Azospirillum sp. TSH100: one gene and its partner. Each later gene encodes a partner of the first gene's protein in a complex. Links are inferred from orthologs where the notes say so. Each region holds a gene or a part of one and is shown on either strand. Other genes may lie near its edges.

What was found.
Region 2: the proteins of E6C72_RS17190 (region 1) and smc are in contact, whole or in part, in a crystal structure (PDB 3ZGX), measured with the Bacillus subtilis proteins. The link is inferred for Azospirillum sp. TSH100 from one-to-one orthologs.

What each region holds. Positions count from the first base shown.
Region 1 is NZ_CP039635.1:1,012,018-1,018,724, reverse strand. What follows is about bases 3,798-6,707. They hold E6C72_RS17190 (ScpA family protein), read right to left. Parts: upstream 5,713-6,707; coding sequence 4,882-5,712; downstream 3,798-4,881. Other genes in these bases: nagZ (beta-N-acetylhexosaminidase), read right to left, coding at 6,417-6,707; E6C72_RS17185 (site-2 protease family protein), read right to left, coding at 5,723-6,400; scpB (SMC-Scp complex subunit ScpB), read right to left, coding at 4,272-4,889; E6C72_RS17200 (twin-arginine translocase TatA/TatE family subunit), read right to left, coding at 3,871-4,110. In the rest of the region: alaS (alanine--tRNA ligase), read right to left, coding at 1-2,308; twin-arginine translocase subunit TatC, read right to left, coding at 2,465-3,256; Sec-independent protein translocase protein TatB, read right to left, coding at 3,272-3,796. UniProt on the Bacillus subtilis protein: Participates in chromosomal partition during cell division. May act via the formation of a condensin-like complex containing Smc and ScpB that pull DNA away from mid-cell into both cell halves.
Region 2 is NZ_CP039636.1:415,299-423,137, forward strand. The notes cover bases 2,044-6,085. They hold smc (chromosome segregation protein SMC), read left to right. Parts: upstream 2,044-2,423; coding sequence 2,424-5,885; downstream 5,886-6,085. Other genes in these bases: E6C72_RS19625 (DsbA family protein), read left to right, coding at 2,044-2,339; E6C72_RS19635 (hypothetical protein), read right to left, coding at 5,909-6,085. In the rest of the region: mutY (A/G-specific adenine glycosylase), read right to left, coding at 1-929; E6C72_RS19620 (DUF721 domain-containing protein), read left to right, coding at 1,137-1,610; more of E6C72_RS19625, read left to right, coding at 1,677-2,043; more of E6C72_RS19635, read right to left, coding at 6,086-6,949; E6C72_RS19640 (FAD-binding oxidoreductase), read right to left, coding at 7,009-7,839. UniProt on the Bacillus subtilis protein: Required for chromosome condensation and partitioning.

The DNA of each region.
Region 1 (6,707 bases):
CCTTGGCACCGCCTCCCATGGCAACCTGACGGCGCAGGTCGGCCAGTTCGCGCTCCATCTTGCGGCGCTCCTCGACCAGGGCCGCCACGCGGGTCGGAACCTCGTCGGGCTTCACCTTCAGGACGCTCGCCGCCTCGGTCAGCAGATGGTCGCGCTCGGACAGCCACGCCTTGGCGCCGGTGCCGGTCAACGCCTCGATGCGGCGGACGCCGGCAGCGACAGCGCCTTCGGAGACGATCTTGAAGACACCGATGTCGCCGGTGCGGCGGACATGGGTGCCGCCGCACAGCTCGATGGAGTAATCGCGATCCTGCTCGCCATGCGGGCCGCCCATCGACACGACGCGAACCTCATCGCCGTACTTCTCGCCGAACAGCGCCATGGCACCCTGGGCGCGCGCCTCGTCCGGGGACATCAGGCGGGTGATGACCTCGCTGTTGGCGAGGACGCGGCGGTTCACCTCGTCCTCGATGGCGGAGATGTCGGCGCCGGTCAGGCCGGTCGGCTGGCTGATGTCGAAGCGCAGACGCTCCGGCGCCACCAGCGAACCCTTCTGGGTGACATGGTCGCCCAGGCGATGGCGCAGCGCCTCGTGCAACAGGTGGGTGGCGGAGTGGTTGGCACGGATGGCGGAGCGGCGCTCGGTATCGACGCGCAGCTCGACCACGTCGCCGACCTTGAGCGTGCCCTTGGTGACCGTGCCGACATGGGCCCACACGGCGCCCAGCTTCTTCAGCGTGTCGGACACCGCGACCTCAGCCCCGCCGGCGGAGAAGATCACGCCGGCATCGCCGACCTGACCTCCCGATTCGCCGTAGAAGGGGGTCTGGTTGACGACGACCAGCACCTGATCACCGAGGTTGGCGGCGTCGACGCGGGCATCGCCCTTGACGATGGCGGTCACCTTGCCTTCGGCGACTTCGGTGTCGTAGCCGAAGAACTCGGTGGCGCCCAGATCGTCCTTGATCTCGTACCACAGCTTCTCGGTGCCGACCTCGCCCGAGCCGGCCCAGGATTCGCGGGCTTTGCGGCGCTGCTCGTCCATCGCCGCCTTGAAGCCGGCCTCGTCGACGCCGCGGCCCTGGCCGCGCAGCACGTCCTGCGTCAGGTCGAGCGGGAAGCCGTAGGTGTCGTACAGCTTGAAGGCGACGTCGCCGGCCAGCGGCTGGCCTTCGCCCAGATGGCCGACCTCATCCTCCAACAGGCGCAGGCCGCGCTCCAGCGTCTGCTTGAAGCGGGTCTCCTCCAGCTTCAGCGTCTCGACGATCAGGGCGCGGGCACGGTTCAGCTCCGGATAGGCGTCGCCCATCTGCTGGATCAGCGCCGGGACCAGACGGTGCATCAGCGGCTCGCGCGCGCCGATCATGTGGGCATGGCGCATGGCGCGGCGCATGATCCGGCGCAGCACATAGCCGCGGCCTTCGTTCGACGGCAGCACGCCATCGGCGATCAGGAAGGAGGTGGAACGCAGATGGTCGGCGATGACGCGGTGCGACACGGCATGCGCGCCGTCCGGCGAGGTCTTGGTCGCCTCGGCCGACGCCATGATCAGCGCCCGCATCAGGTCGATGTCGTAGTTGTCGTGCTTGCCCTGCAGGACGGCGGCCAGACGCTCCAGCCCCATGCCGGTGTCGATGGACGGCTTGGGCAGCGGCACCAGATTGTCCGGACCCAGCTGTTCATACTGCATGAACACGAGGTTCCAGATCTCGATGAAGCGGTCGCCATCCTGGTCCGGGCTGCCCGGCGGGCCGCCGGCGATCGACGGGCCATGGTCGAAAAAGATTTCCGAACACGGGCCGCAGGGGCCGGTATCGCCCATGCGCCAGAAATTGTCGTCGGTCGGGATGCGGATGATGCGGTCGTCCGACAGGCCGGCGACCTTGCGCCAGATGCCCGCCGCGTCCTCGTCGGAGGTGTGGACGGTCACCAGCAGCTTGTCAGCCGGCAGGCCGTATTCCTTGGTGATCAGGTTCCAGGCGAACGCGATGGCATCGTCCTTGAAATAATCGCCGAAGGAGAAGTTCCCCAGCATCTCGAAGAAGGTGTGGTGCCGCGCGGTGTAGCCGACATTGTCGAGGTCGTTGTGCTTGCCGCCGGCGCGCACGCATTTCTGCGAGGTGGCCGCGCGCTTGTAGGGCCGCGTCTCGGCACCGGTGAAGACGTTCTTGAACTGGACCATGCCGGCGTTGGTGAACATCAGCGTCGGGTCGTTGCGCGGCACGAGCGGCGACGAATCGACCTTCTGATGGCCCTGCTTGGCGAAGAAATCCAGGAACGTGCGACGGATGTCGTTGGCGGTCTGCATACGGTCAAGGCTCCGGGTGCGCGGCTGAGGCCCTTTGTTGGCCGAACCGTGCTTTTAGCGCGAGAATGGCGGCATGTCCACGACGGACGGATTATTACCCTAGGTCACGGCCGGCAAATTGCCACCGGCGAATTGGCGCGGGCAAAGTGCCGACGATCACTCGGCCTCCGCCGCGGCCCGCGCCTTTTCGATCCGGCGGCCGACGATGATCGCGATCTCGTAGAGGCCGATCAGCGGCACCGCCAGACTGACCTGGCTGATGACATCGGGCGGGGTCAGCACCGCGGCGGCGATGAAGGCGCCGACGATGGCGTAGCGCCGCTTCGAGGCCAGCGCATCGGTGCTGATGATGCCGACGCGGACCAGCAGGGTCAGCAGGACCGGCAGCTGGAAGGCGATGCCGAAGGCGAAGATCAGCGACATCACCAGATGCAGGTATTCGCCGACGCGCGCCTCGAATTCGATCGGCAGGGCATTGCCGTCGCCGCCGGGGTGGAACTCGAAGCCCAGGAAGAAGCGCCAGGCCATCGGGAAGATGAAGTAATAGACGATGCCGGCACCGGTCAGGAACATCACCGGGGTCGCGACGAGGAAGGGCAGGAAGGCCTTGCGCTCGTGCTTGTACAGGCCGGGCGCCACGAACATCCAGATCTGGCTGGCGACGATCGGGAAGGAGATGAAGCAGCCGGCCCAGAACGCCACCTTGACATAGGTGAAGAAGGCTTCGGTCAGACCGGTGTAGATCATCCGGCGGCCCTGCCCGGCCAGGATGTCGGCCAGCGGCTGGACCAGGAAATTGTAGATCTTGTCCGACACCGCATAGCACAGCAGGAAGGCGATCAGGATGGCACCGATCGCCCACATCAGCCGGTTCCGCAGCTCGATCAGGTGATCGATCAGCGGCATCTTGCTGTCTTCGAGTTCGTCCTGCTGCGTATCGCCGGTCATGGGCCGTCTTTGTCTTCAGGTCTGCTTGTCGGTCGGCTGGGCAGCGGCCACGGCATCCGCGCGCGGGGCCGGTGCGGGCTGCGGCACCGGGGCCGGTTGCGGAGGCTCGGTGGAGATCGGAGACGCGGTGATCGGAGACGGGGCGGCCGAAGGCGCCACGCTGTCCGTCACCATCGGGACCGCCGGGGCATCGGTCACAGGCGCCGGCGCCTGCGGCAGGTCCGGCTCCGGCGTGCTGCCGGCGTGGCCGTTCAGGCCCACATCGAAGGCTTTCCCCACCTCCCCCTTCGGATCGATGGTGTCTTCCATCATCTTCTTGATGTTCAGGTCACGGGTCTTCAGCGCTTCCTTGCGAAGCTCGTCCAACTCGGTTTCCCGCATCATGTCGTCGATGTGGGTCTGGAATTCGCGCGCGACGACCCGCGCCTTACGCACCCATTTGCCGAGCGTGAAGATCGCCTTGGGCAGATCCTTGGGGCCAATGACCACAAGGGCGATGACGGCGATCACCATCAGTTCGGACCAAGCGATGTCGAACATGTTCTTCCGGCTTCACGAATGCGGTTGGCAGAGTGGCGTGCGGCGCCCCGACCGGGCAGCCGCGCGCCCGCCGGTCAGCTGCGGACCGCCTCGTCCTTCTTGGCCGCGGTTTCGGCCGTGTTGGCCGGCTGGTTCGGAATGGTCTTGGCGGTGGAGCCGGGGGCGGCATCGTCGCTGTCGTCCTGCAGGCCGGCCTTGAAGGACTTCACGCCCTTGGCGAGATCGCCCATCACCTTCGGCAGCTTTCCGGCGCCGAACAGCAGAAGAACGATCAGAAGAACGATGATCCAGTGCCAGATGCTGAAAGAACCCATGGCGCGCCTATCACGTTTGAACGGCCTTTGCGGCGGGCCGGCACTATGGCAGAAAGGCCGGGGTGCCGCAACGTTCGCCCCACCATCCTTAACCGGTTGTCATTGAGGTTTCACGGGAATTCGCTCAGGTTCCGGTGAAAAACCAAGCCTCCGCCCCCAACCTACTCCTCGTTGTCGCTCCCCAGCGCGCTGTCGTCGGCCGTCGCCCCCAACCCCAGCAGCACCGGACGGCTGTCGAGCAGGCCGGCGGCGCGCAGGTCTTCGACGCTGGGCAGGTCGCGCAGGCTCTCCAGCCCGAAATGGTCGAGGAAATGGTCGGTGGTGATCCAGGTCAGCGGCCGGCCCGGCGTCTCCCGCCGCTTGCCCGGCCGGATCCAGCCATGTTCCATCAGCAAATCCAGCGTGCCCTTGCTGGTCGCCACACCGCGGATGGACTCGATCTCGCCGCGCGTCACCGGCTGGTGGTAGGCGATGATCGCCAGCGTCTCGATGGCGGCACGGGACAGCTTGCGCGACACCTCCTCCTCGCGCCGCAGCTCCGGCGCCAGATCGACCGCGGTACGGAAGGCCCAGCCGCCGCCGGTGCGCACCAGGGTGACGCCGCGCGGGGCGTAATGGGCGCGCAGCTCCTCCAGCAGCAGGCCGACCTCCGGCCCGATGCGGCCGGCCAGCGTCTCCTCGTCCAACGGCTCGCTTGAGGCGAACAGCAGGGCTTCCAGCAGGCGCAGCTTGCCGATGCGGGCCTCCGCCTCCTGGGCGTCGGTGCCTTCCTTAATCATGCGATTGCGCTTCTTCCGAACTGTCGGCGTCCTGGAAACCGGATGCCCGCCCGCGGACATAGAGCGGGGCGAAGGCGCCCTCCTGGCGCAGTTCCACCCTGCCCGCCTTGGCAAGTTCCAACGTCGCGGCGAAATGCGCGGCGAGCGCCGAGCGGGTCAGCAGCGCGCCGCCCTCCCCGCCCGGCAGGAAGCTCGCCAGCGTTGCCCAGTCCGGCATCCGGCCGAGCAGCGAGGACAGGCGCTGCACTGCTTCCTCCATCGAATAGAGGCGGACCGGGGTGATGTGCAGGACGCCGGATTCCTTGCGGGCGCGCTGCTGGCCATAGGCACGCAGCAGGTCGAACAGGGTGACCTCGTAGACCGACTTGCGGCGCAGGTCCAAATCCTCCGGCGCACCGCGCGGGTGGATTTCGATGCCCAGCCGCGGACGGGCGAACAGCTTTTCAGCGACGCCCTTCATCGCCTCCAGCCGCTGGAGCTGGAAGGCGAGCGCTGCCGCCATGTCCTCGCCCGACGGCTCCTCCCCCTCCGGCTCGGGCAGCAGCAGGCGCGACTTCAGGTAGGCCAGCCACGCCGCCATCACCAGATAGTCGGCGGCCAACTCCAGCCGCACCTTCCGCGCCTCGGCAACGAAGCTGAGGTACTGGTCGGCCAGTTCCAGGATGGAGATGCGCGTCAGGTCGACCTTCTGGTCGCGCCCCAACGCCAGCAGCATGTCGAGCGGCCCCTCGAAGCCGTCGAGGACCAGCAACAGCTGTTCGGACGGCGATGCCTCCGCGGCAGCGGGGGTGTCGAACACAGGCTCGGCCACCAGATCAGCCATATGATCGCTTTCAGTCGTTGCCGGTCAGGACGCGGATGAAGTCGATCACCGCGTCCACGGGCGGCCCCAGCACCCAATGCATGACGCTGAGGTCCATGCCGATCTGGCGCCCCAGCATCGGCAGCAGGAAGAAGGCGGCCATCAGGATCAGCAAACCGAAACGCTCCAGCTTCGCCAGCGGCACCGCCAGAACATCCGGCAGGATGCCGACCGCGACCCGGCCACCGTCCAACGGCGGCAGCGGGATCAGGTTGAACACCATCAGGATGACGTTGACCAGAACCGAGACCTCGGCGGCGGAGCGGATCCACATCTCAATCACGCTGTTTTCCGGATTGACCAGCCGCCAGATCACCGCCGACGCCACCGCAAGCAGGAAATTGGTGCCCGGCCCGGCCAGCGCGACCCACACCATGTCGCGGCGCGGGTGGTCGAGCCGGGCGAAATTGACCGGCACCGGCTTGGCCCAGCCGAAGACGAAGCCGGTGGTGAAATACATCAGCGCCGGCAGCAGGACCGTGCCGAACGGGTCGATGTGGCGGATCGGGTTGAAGGTGACGCGACCCAGCCGATAGGCGGTGTCGTCGCCCAGCCTCCAGGCGACGAAGCCATGCGCCGCCTCGTGCAGGGTGATGGCGAGGATGGCCGGCAGGGCCACGGCCGTCACCTGGAAGATCCATGCTTCCATGGTCCGCTCCCGTCCGTCAGGTCTGCGCCGTGCCGAGAAGCTCGGCCAGCCGGTTGGTCAAAGCCGCGATGTCCGCCGGTTCCGGCGCGTGGCGCATCGCCTCCGCCCGCGCCCAGCGCTCCGCCGCCAGTCCGCTCAGCAACGGAACGGCGTCGAGTATCGACCGCATCTCGGCCAGATCGCCGTTGCAGTGGAGCACGACATCCATGCCCGCCGCCAGCACCGCCTCTGCCCGCGTCCTCGGGTCGCCCTGCAAGGCGTTCATCGACAGGTCGTCGCTGAACAGCAGGCCGCCGAAGCCGATCGA
Region 2 (7,839 bases), on another replicon or contig:
ACTTCAAGCTCCAGGTGAAAATGGGTGAATGTATGGCGGACCAGACCGGGGAGCCGGCGCCAGCGCGCGGGCAGCGGCTGCTGCGCCGCCACCGCCGTCTCGCCCGGCAGTTCCGGTCCCCAGGATGTGGACGGCACCTCCGCCATGCCGCCCAGCAGCCCTTCCTCCGCCCGGCGGCGCAGCAGGACGGCGCCATCGGGATTCAGCAGCCAATAGGCGACGCCGCGCCGGGTCGGCTTTTCCGCCTTGGCGACCTTCCGCGGCAGGCTTTCGGCGATGCCGGCGGCACGTGCCTCGCAGTAATCGGCCCACGGGCAGAGCATGCATTTCGGCTTGCGCGGCGTGCAGATGGTGGCGCCCAGATCCATCATCGCCTGGGCATAGTCGCCGGGGCGGAAGTCCGGCGTCAGGGTGGCGGCCAGCCGGCGCAGGGTCGGCTTGGCATTCGGCAGCGGCTCCTCCACCGCGAAGATGCGGGCGATCACCCGCTCGACATTGCCGTCCACCACGGTGGCCCTGCGGCCGAAGGCGATGGCGGTGATGGCGGCGGCGGTGTAGGCGCCGATGCCCGGCAGCTCCAGCAGCGCCGCCTCGTTGTCCGGGAACCGGCCGCCATGCCGGTCCGCCACCACGCGGGCGCATTTGTGCAGGTTGCGCGCCCGCGCGTAGTAGCCGAGCCCGGCCCAGGCGACCAGCAGATCGTCCAGCGGCGCGTCGGCCAGATCGCGCACGGTCGGCCAGCGTTCGGTGAAGTTGCGGAAATAGGGGGCCGCGGCAGGGACGGTCGTCTGCTGCAACATGATCTCCGACAGCCAGACCCGATAGGGATCGGCTGTCTCCCCCGGCTTGGCGCGCCAGGGAAGGTCGCGGCGGTGGCGGTCGTACCAGGACAGCAGCCGCCGGGCGGCCTCTATGGAATCTGGAATCATGATGGGAAGAAATAGAGGGTCCGGAGCGTCGAGGGAAGGGAGTGGGCAGGCGCCCGTCCCAGTTCCCGGCGCAGTTCCAGGCCCAGTGTCCGGTCGATCCCCGGCCGGATGCTGGGCATCGGCTCACGCTTGCGCTAGGGTGCGGCCAACCCACATGACCCGGAACCGGTCGCCAAGGCCGGTGCCGCACAGGAGTGATCGCAGAGCATGACCGGACCGCGTCGCATCGGCCAATCCGTTCCGGAGGTCGCCGGCAAGGTGCTGGGCAAGCGCGGGCTTGCCTTCGGTGCGCTGATCACCGACTGGCCGTCGATCGTCGGCCACCAGCTGTCGTTGCGCACCGCCCCGGACAAGCTCAGCTTCCCCCGCGGCAAGCGGGAGGAGGCGACCCTGCACATCCGCGCCATGGGCGCCATCGCGCTGGAGTTGCAGCATCTGGAACCGCAGATCATCGAGCGGATCAACAGCTTCTTCGGCTACCGCGCGGTCGCCAAGATCAAGCTGATCCACGCGGCCCTGCCCTCATCCCCGTCGCCGGTGGTGCGCCCGCGCGCGCTGACGATGGACGAGGAGATCGGCATCACCACCACTACCGCGGCCATCGAGGACGAGGAGTTGCGCGCCACGCTGGAACGCTTCGGCCGCTCCCTGATGGCCCGTCCGAAACGGGCTGCGCGATAGCCGCCCGGCTGGACGCACCGGTGCTTCATTGTCTATACGTCAACATCTGGTAGCAACGAGGGCAAAGTGAACCGCAAAATTCTGGGACGCAGATATTTCGCGCTGAGCGGCTTTCTCGCCATGGGCTTCGCCGCCGCGTTCGGCACCGCCATGACCGCGGCGCCGACGGCGGCACAGGCGGCGGCCACCCTGCCGCCGGTGTCGGAGCTGATGGCCGACCGCGTCATGGGCGACCCGAAGGCGCCGGTGACGATCCTCGACTATTCGTCGATGACCTGCCCGCACTGCGCCCATTTCCACACCGACATCCTGCCGAAGATCAAGGAAGCCTACATCGACACCGGCAAGGTGAAGCTGATCTTCCGCGACTTCCCCTTCGATCAGGCGGCGCTGAGTGCCAGCATGCTGGCCCATTGCGCCCCGGCCGAGCGCTACTATCCGCTGACCGACGTGCTGTTCAAGAGCCAGGCGACCTGGAGCCGCGCGTCGGATCCGGCCAAGGCGCTGGGCCAGTACGGCAAGCTGGCCGGCATGAGCCAGGAGACCATCGACGCCTGCCTCGCCAACAAGGAGCTGGCCGACGCCATCCTGAACAGCCGCCTGACCGGCCAGAACCAGTACAAGGTCGAAGCCACCCCGACCTTCATCCTCAACGACGGCAAGGCCCGCATCGAAGGCGCCCAGTCGTTCGAGGAGTTCTCGAAGGCGATCGACAAGCTGTTGAAGTAAGAGGCCGCCGCGTTCGGGACCAGGCTAGGTCGGCCCCGAACGCGGCACCTCCTCAAAGCCCGGTACACCAAAGGTTCGTCCCCAGTGCAGTTCACGCGTCTCCGCCTGTCGGGCTTCAAGTCTTTTGTCGATGCCACGGATCTGGTCATCGAACCCGGCATGACCGGCATCGTCGGTCCCAACGGCTGCGGCAAGTCCAATCTGGTCGAGGCGCTGCGCTGGGTGATGGGCGAGACCTCGGCCAAGCGCATGCGCGGCGACGACATGGACGACGTCATCTTCGGCGGCACCTCCAGCCGTCCGGCCCGCAATCTGGGCGAGGTGACGCTGGCGGTCGACAACCGGTCGCGCACGGCGCCGGCCGGTTTCAACGATCATGACGAGCTGGAGATCACCCGCCGGATCGAGCGCGGCTCCGGTTCCGACTACCGGATCAACGGCAAGCTGGTGCGGGCGCGCGACGTCCAGCTTCTGTTCGCCGACAACGCGTCGGGCGCCGCTTCGCCGGCCCTGGTCAGCCAGGGCAAGGTGGCGCAGATCATCTCCGCCAAGCCGCAGGACCGCCGAGCCCTGCTGGAGGAGGCCGCCGGCATCACCGGCCTGCATTCCCGCCGGCACGAGGCCGAACTGCGGCTGAAGGCGGCGGAGGGCAACCTGACCCGCCTCGACGACGTGATCGGGGCGATGGACAGCCAGCTGCAAAGCCTGAAGAAGCAGGCGCGGCAGGCTTCCCGCTACCGCAACCTGTCCGACCAGATCCGCAAGGCGGAGGCGGTGCTGTGGCACCTGCGCTGGCTGGCATCGCAGGAGGAGCGCGCCCGCGCCCATGCCGCCTTTGCAGCCTCCGAGGCCGCGGTGCGCGACCGCATGCTGGCGGTCACCCAGCTGACCGCCCGCCGCACCGAGGCCGCCGCCGGCCTGCCGGAGAAGCGCCAGGACGAGGCGCGCGCCGCTTCCGCCCTGCAACGGCTGGTGATCGCCCGCGAACAGCTCGACGCCGAGGAAAAGCGCGTCGCCGACCAGCAGCGCGCGCTGGAGGCCCGGTTGCGCCAGATCGCCGGCGATCTCGGCCGTGAGGAGGCGCTGGCCGCCGATGCCGGCGAGGCGCTGGCCCGGCTGGAGGCCGAGCGCGACCGGCTGATCGCGGCCCAGGCCGACGAGGAGATGCTGGAGGAAGCCGCCGGCGAGGCTCTGGCGGAGGCGCGCGAGCAGGTCGATGCCCGCGACCGCGAACTGACCCGGCTGACCGAAGCGGTCGCCACCGACGAGGCCCGCCGCGCCGCGACCCAGCGTCAGGCCGCCGAACTGGAGACCCGCGCCGCCGGCCTCGCCAAGCGGCTGGCCGAGCAGCAGGCCCAGCGCGTTGCGCTCGAAGCCGAAATCGCCGCCCGCGCCGACCTGTCGGAGGCGGAACTGGCGGTCGAGCTGGCCGAGCAGCGGCTGGAGCAGGCCCGCGACGCCGCCGAGGCCGCCGAACTGGCGAAGGCGGAGGCCGAACCGGCGCAGTCCCGCGCCCGCGAGGCGCTGTCCGCCGCGGAAAGCGCCCGCGCCAAGCTGCGCGCCGAGGAGCGCGCGCTGGCCGAGTTGTTGCAAGCCGGGGCGGGCGGGCTGTTCCCGCCGCTGGTCGATGCGGTGACGGTGTCGCCCGGCTATGAAGGCGCACTCGCCGCCGCCCTCGGCGACGCGCTGACGGCACCGCTGGACGAGGCGGCGCCGGTGCACTGGCGCCAGTTGCCCGCCTATGACGCGGTGGCGCCGCTGCCGGCGGGTGCCGAGCGGCTGTCCGACCATGTGCAGGGGCCGACGGCCGCCGCCCGTACCCTCGCCCATATCGGGGTGGTCGCCGATGCCGCCCAGGGTATGGCGCTGGTCCAGTCGTTGACGCCGGGGCAGGTGCTGGTCAGCCGCGACGGCGGGGCGTGGCGCTGGGACGGGCTGACCGTCCAGGCCGGCGCGCCGACCGCCGCCGCCATCCGCCTGAAGCAGCGCAACCGGCTGGCCGAACTGCGTGGCGAGCTGGAGCTTGCCGAGGAACAGGTCGATCTGGCGCGCGAGGCGCTCGACGCCGCCAAACTGGCGGTGGAGGCTGCTGCCCAGGCCGACCGCCGCGCCCGCGACGCGGTACGCGAGGGCTTCGCCGCGCTGAACGCCGCCCGCGACCGCCATGTCAAGCTGGCGCGCGAGGCCGACGCCGCGTCCTCCCGCCTCGCAGCATTGGTGGAGACGGTGGAGCGGCTTGCCGCCGAGGAAGGCGAAGCCGCCGCCCTCCGCGACGAGGCGCTGGAACTGCTGGAGTCGTTGCCCGACCCGCGCGAGGGGCGGGAACGGGTGAACGACCAGCGCGCCGCCCTGGCCGAACGCCGCGCGGTTCTGGCCGAACGGCAGAATGCGCTCGACCGCCTGACCCGCGAGGCGCAGGCCCGGCGTCAGCGTCTGGCCGCCATCCAGGCGGAAACCGCTTCCTGGGACACCCGTTCCGCCGGGGCCGGCGGCCGTGTCGCCGAACTGCGTCAGCGCTCGGCGGAGGCCGAAGGCGAGATCGCCATCCTGTCGGGCCGCCCGGCCGAGATCGCGGCGGAGCGCCAGGATCTCCTCGACCGCATCGCCCTGGCCGACCGCGACCGCAAGCGCGCCGCCGAGGCGCTGGCCGACGCCGAATCCCGGTTGGCCGGGACCGAGCAGGCTTTGCATGATGCCGAAGCGGCGCTGGCCGATGGCCGCGAGGCGCGTGCCCGCGCCGAGGCTGCCGTCTCGGCCGCCCAGCAGCAGGAACGCACTCTGACGGAACGCATCGCCGAACGGCTGGACTGCCGGCCGGAGGACACCCGCGCCGCCGCGGATCTCGACCCCGCCGAGCCGATGCCCGACGCGGCGGCGGTGGAGTCGCGGCTCGACAAGCTGACGCGCGAGCGCGAGAATATGGGGCCGGTCAACCTGCGCGCCGAGATCGAGGCGGAGGAGCTGGACGCCCAGATCGCCGGCCTGCATGGCGAGCGCGAGGATCTGACCGCCGCCATCGCCCGCCTGCGCCAGGGCATCTCAAGCCTGAATCGCGAGGCGCGCGAACGTCTGGTCGCCAGCTTCGACGTGGTCAACCGCGACTTCCAGGAGCTGTTCACCCGCCTGTTCGGCGGCGGCAAGGCCTATCTGGAGCTGGTCAACGCCGAGGATCCGCTGAATGCCGGGCTGGAGATCTATGCCAGCCCGCCGGGCAAGAAGCTCCAGGTGCTCTCGCTGCTGTCGGGCGGCGAGCAGGCTCTGACGGCGCTGTCGCTGCTGTTCGCCGTCTTCCGGTCGAACCCGGCGCCGATCTGCGTGCTGGACGAGGTGGACGCTCCGCTGGACGAGGCGAATGTCGGCCGCTTCTGCGATCTGGTCGAGGACATCGCCCGGCAGGGCGACACCCGTTTCCTGATCATCACCCACCACCGCCTGACCATGGCGCGCGTCGATCGCCTGTTCGGCGTGACGATGGTGGAGCGCGGCGTGTCCCAGCTGGTCAGCGTCGATCTGAGCCGGGCGGAGGAGTTGCGGGGGGTGGCGTGAGGGGGTAGGGCGAAGTCAGCCCCTCATCCCCCCCGCTTCCACACCGTCGTCTCGATGTAGCGGCTCGCCAGGAACCGGTAGGTCTGCTTCTGCAACGCCTCCACCTTCGGCGAGCGTTCCATCGAGATGTCGTCCCAGCCGCGGAGCAGGTCTTCCCATTCCAGCAGCTTGGCGCGCAGGTCGTCGCGGATCTTGCGGATGAACTGCACGGTCGGGTGGAAGTTGCGCAACGCGCCGACGATGTCGCCGGTCTGGGCGTCGGCCTGATCGAAGATCATGTCGTATTCGCGCACCGGCTTGCGGATCAACCCCTGCATCCGGTTCAGCTCGCTGCAGAAGGTCCGGTCGGTGCGGTAGATGGTGGCGAGCTTGCCCATCGCCTGATCGATGCGCCGGATATGCCGGAAGCGGTCGCGCAGCGCCTCGATATAGGACAGCTCCTGTGCCAGATCGTCGATGCGGTCGGTCAGGTACTGTTCTGCATTGTTGGTCAGCTTCAGCCGCTCGGCGATCTTGGCGAAGGCCGCCTTCATCTTCTCGTGCGTCTGCGGATCATCCAGCAGCTGTTCCAGTTGCGACTGGTCGGAAACGATGATCTCGTTGCCGGTGAAGGACGAGACGATCTGCATGGTCAGCCGCCCTTTGGCGGCGATGCGGTGCCTGTCCTCCACCGACCAGGAGGCCCGGCCGTCAAGCAGTTCGCCGGGAATTTCCTCGCCCGGCCGGATCTGCTTCACGAAGGCCAGACCCTGTTCGATGATCTCCAGCAGGCGGGCGTCGTGGCAGCCCTCCTCGATCTGGAAGGACTCCATCAGGGTGGGGAAGGCCAGCGCCACCTTCAGATCGCCCAGCAGGATGTTCAGCACCGCGTCCTTGCTGTTCGGATCCTGGCAGAAGAAGGCGCCCGGCAGGCTGAAGACCTTGTGCTGGAAATCGAAATGGGTGTCCCGCATCGGCTGGACCAGGACATTCTCCTGCGCGGCCTTCTCGGCGATGGCATCGTCCGGAGCGGCATCCTTATCCGCGGAGGGGGGCGTCTCGTCGCTGCTGGAGATGTCGGTCATGGGCTGGGACGGTACTCGGCGGGGGAGAGGAGGGGACGGCCGTGGATTGCTTCCCCAGCCTACAGCAGATCGCGCAGACGGAACCACATCATTGCGAGGACCAGAGCCGGCGTGCGGAAGCGCCGACCGCCGGGGAAGGGGGTGTGGGGGAGGCGGGCGAACACGTCGAATCGCCCGGCGGTGCCGCTCACCGTTTCCGCCATCAGCCGGCCCGCCATGCCGGCCAGCGCCACGCCATGGCCGGAATAGCCGTGGGCGTACAGCGTCGTCGGCGACAGCCGGCCCAGATGTGGCATGCGGTTCATGGTGATGGCGACCCGGCCGCCCCAGAAATACGCGACGCGGGCGTCCTTCAGCTCCGGATAGATCGCCAGCATCTTCAGCCGCATCGCCTGCTTCAGACCCGGCCCGTCGACTCCCGAATAGCTGACGCCGCCGCCGAACAGCAGCCGATGGTCGGCGGAGCGGCGGAAATAATCCAGCGAGAACTTCATGTCCGACACCGCGATGTTGGTCGGCAGCAGGGTCCGCGCCCGCTCCTCGCCCAGCGGTTCGGTGGCGATCATGTAGGTCGCCACCGGCATGATCTTGCGGTCCAGCGCCGGGGCCAGCCCGCCGAGATAGGCGTTGCCGGCCAGGATCAGATGTTTCGCCGTCACCCGGCCGCGTTCGGTGCGGACCCAGGGCTTCGCCCCGCTGTCCATGGCCAGCGCGCGGCTGTTCTCGAAGATGCGCACCCCGGCGGCGTCGGCAGCGCGGGCGAGGCCGAGCGCGTAGTTCAGCGGGTGCAGATGGCCGCTGCCCTCGTCCAGCAGGCCGCCGATATAGGCGTCGCTTCCGACATGGCGGCGGATGCCGGCGCGATCCAGCCGATGCACCCTGTCATAGCC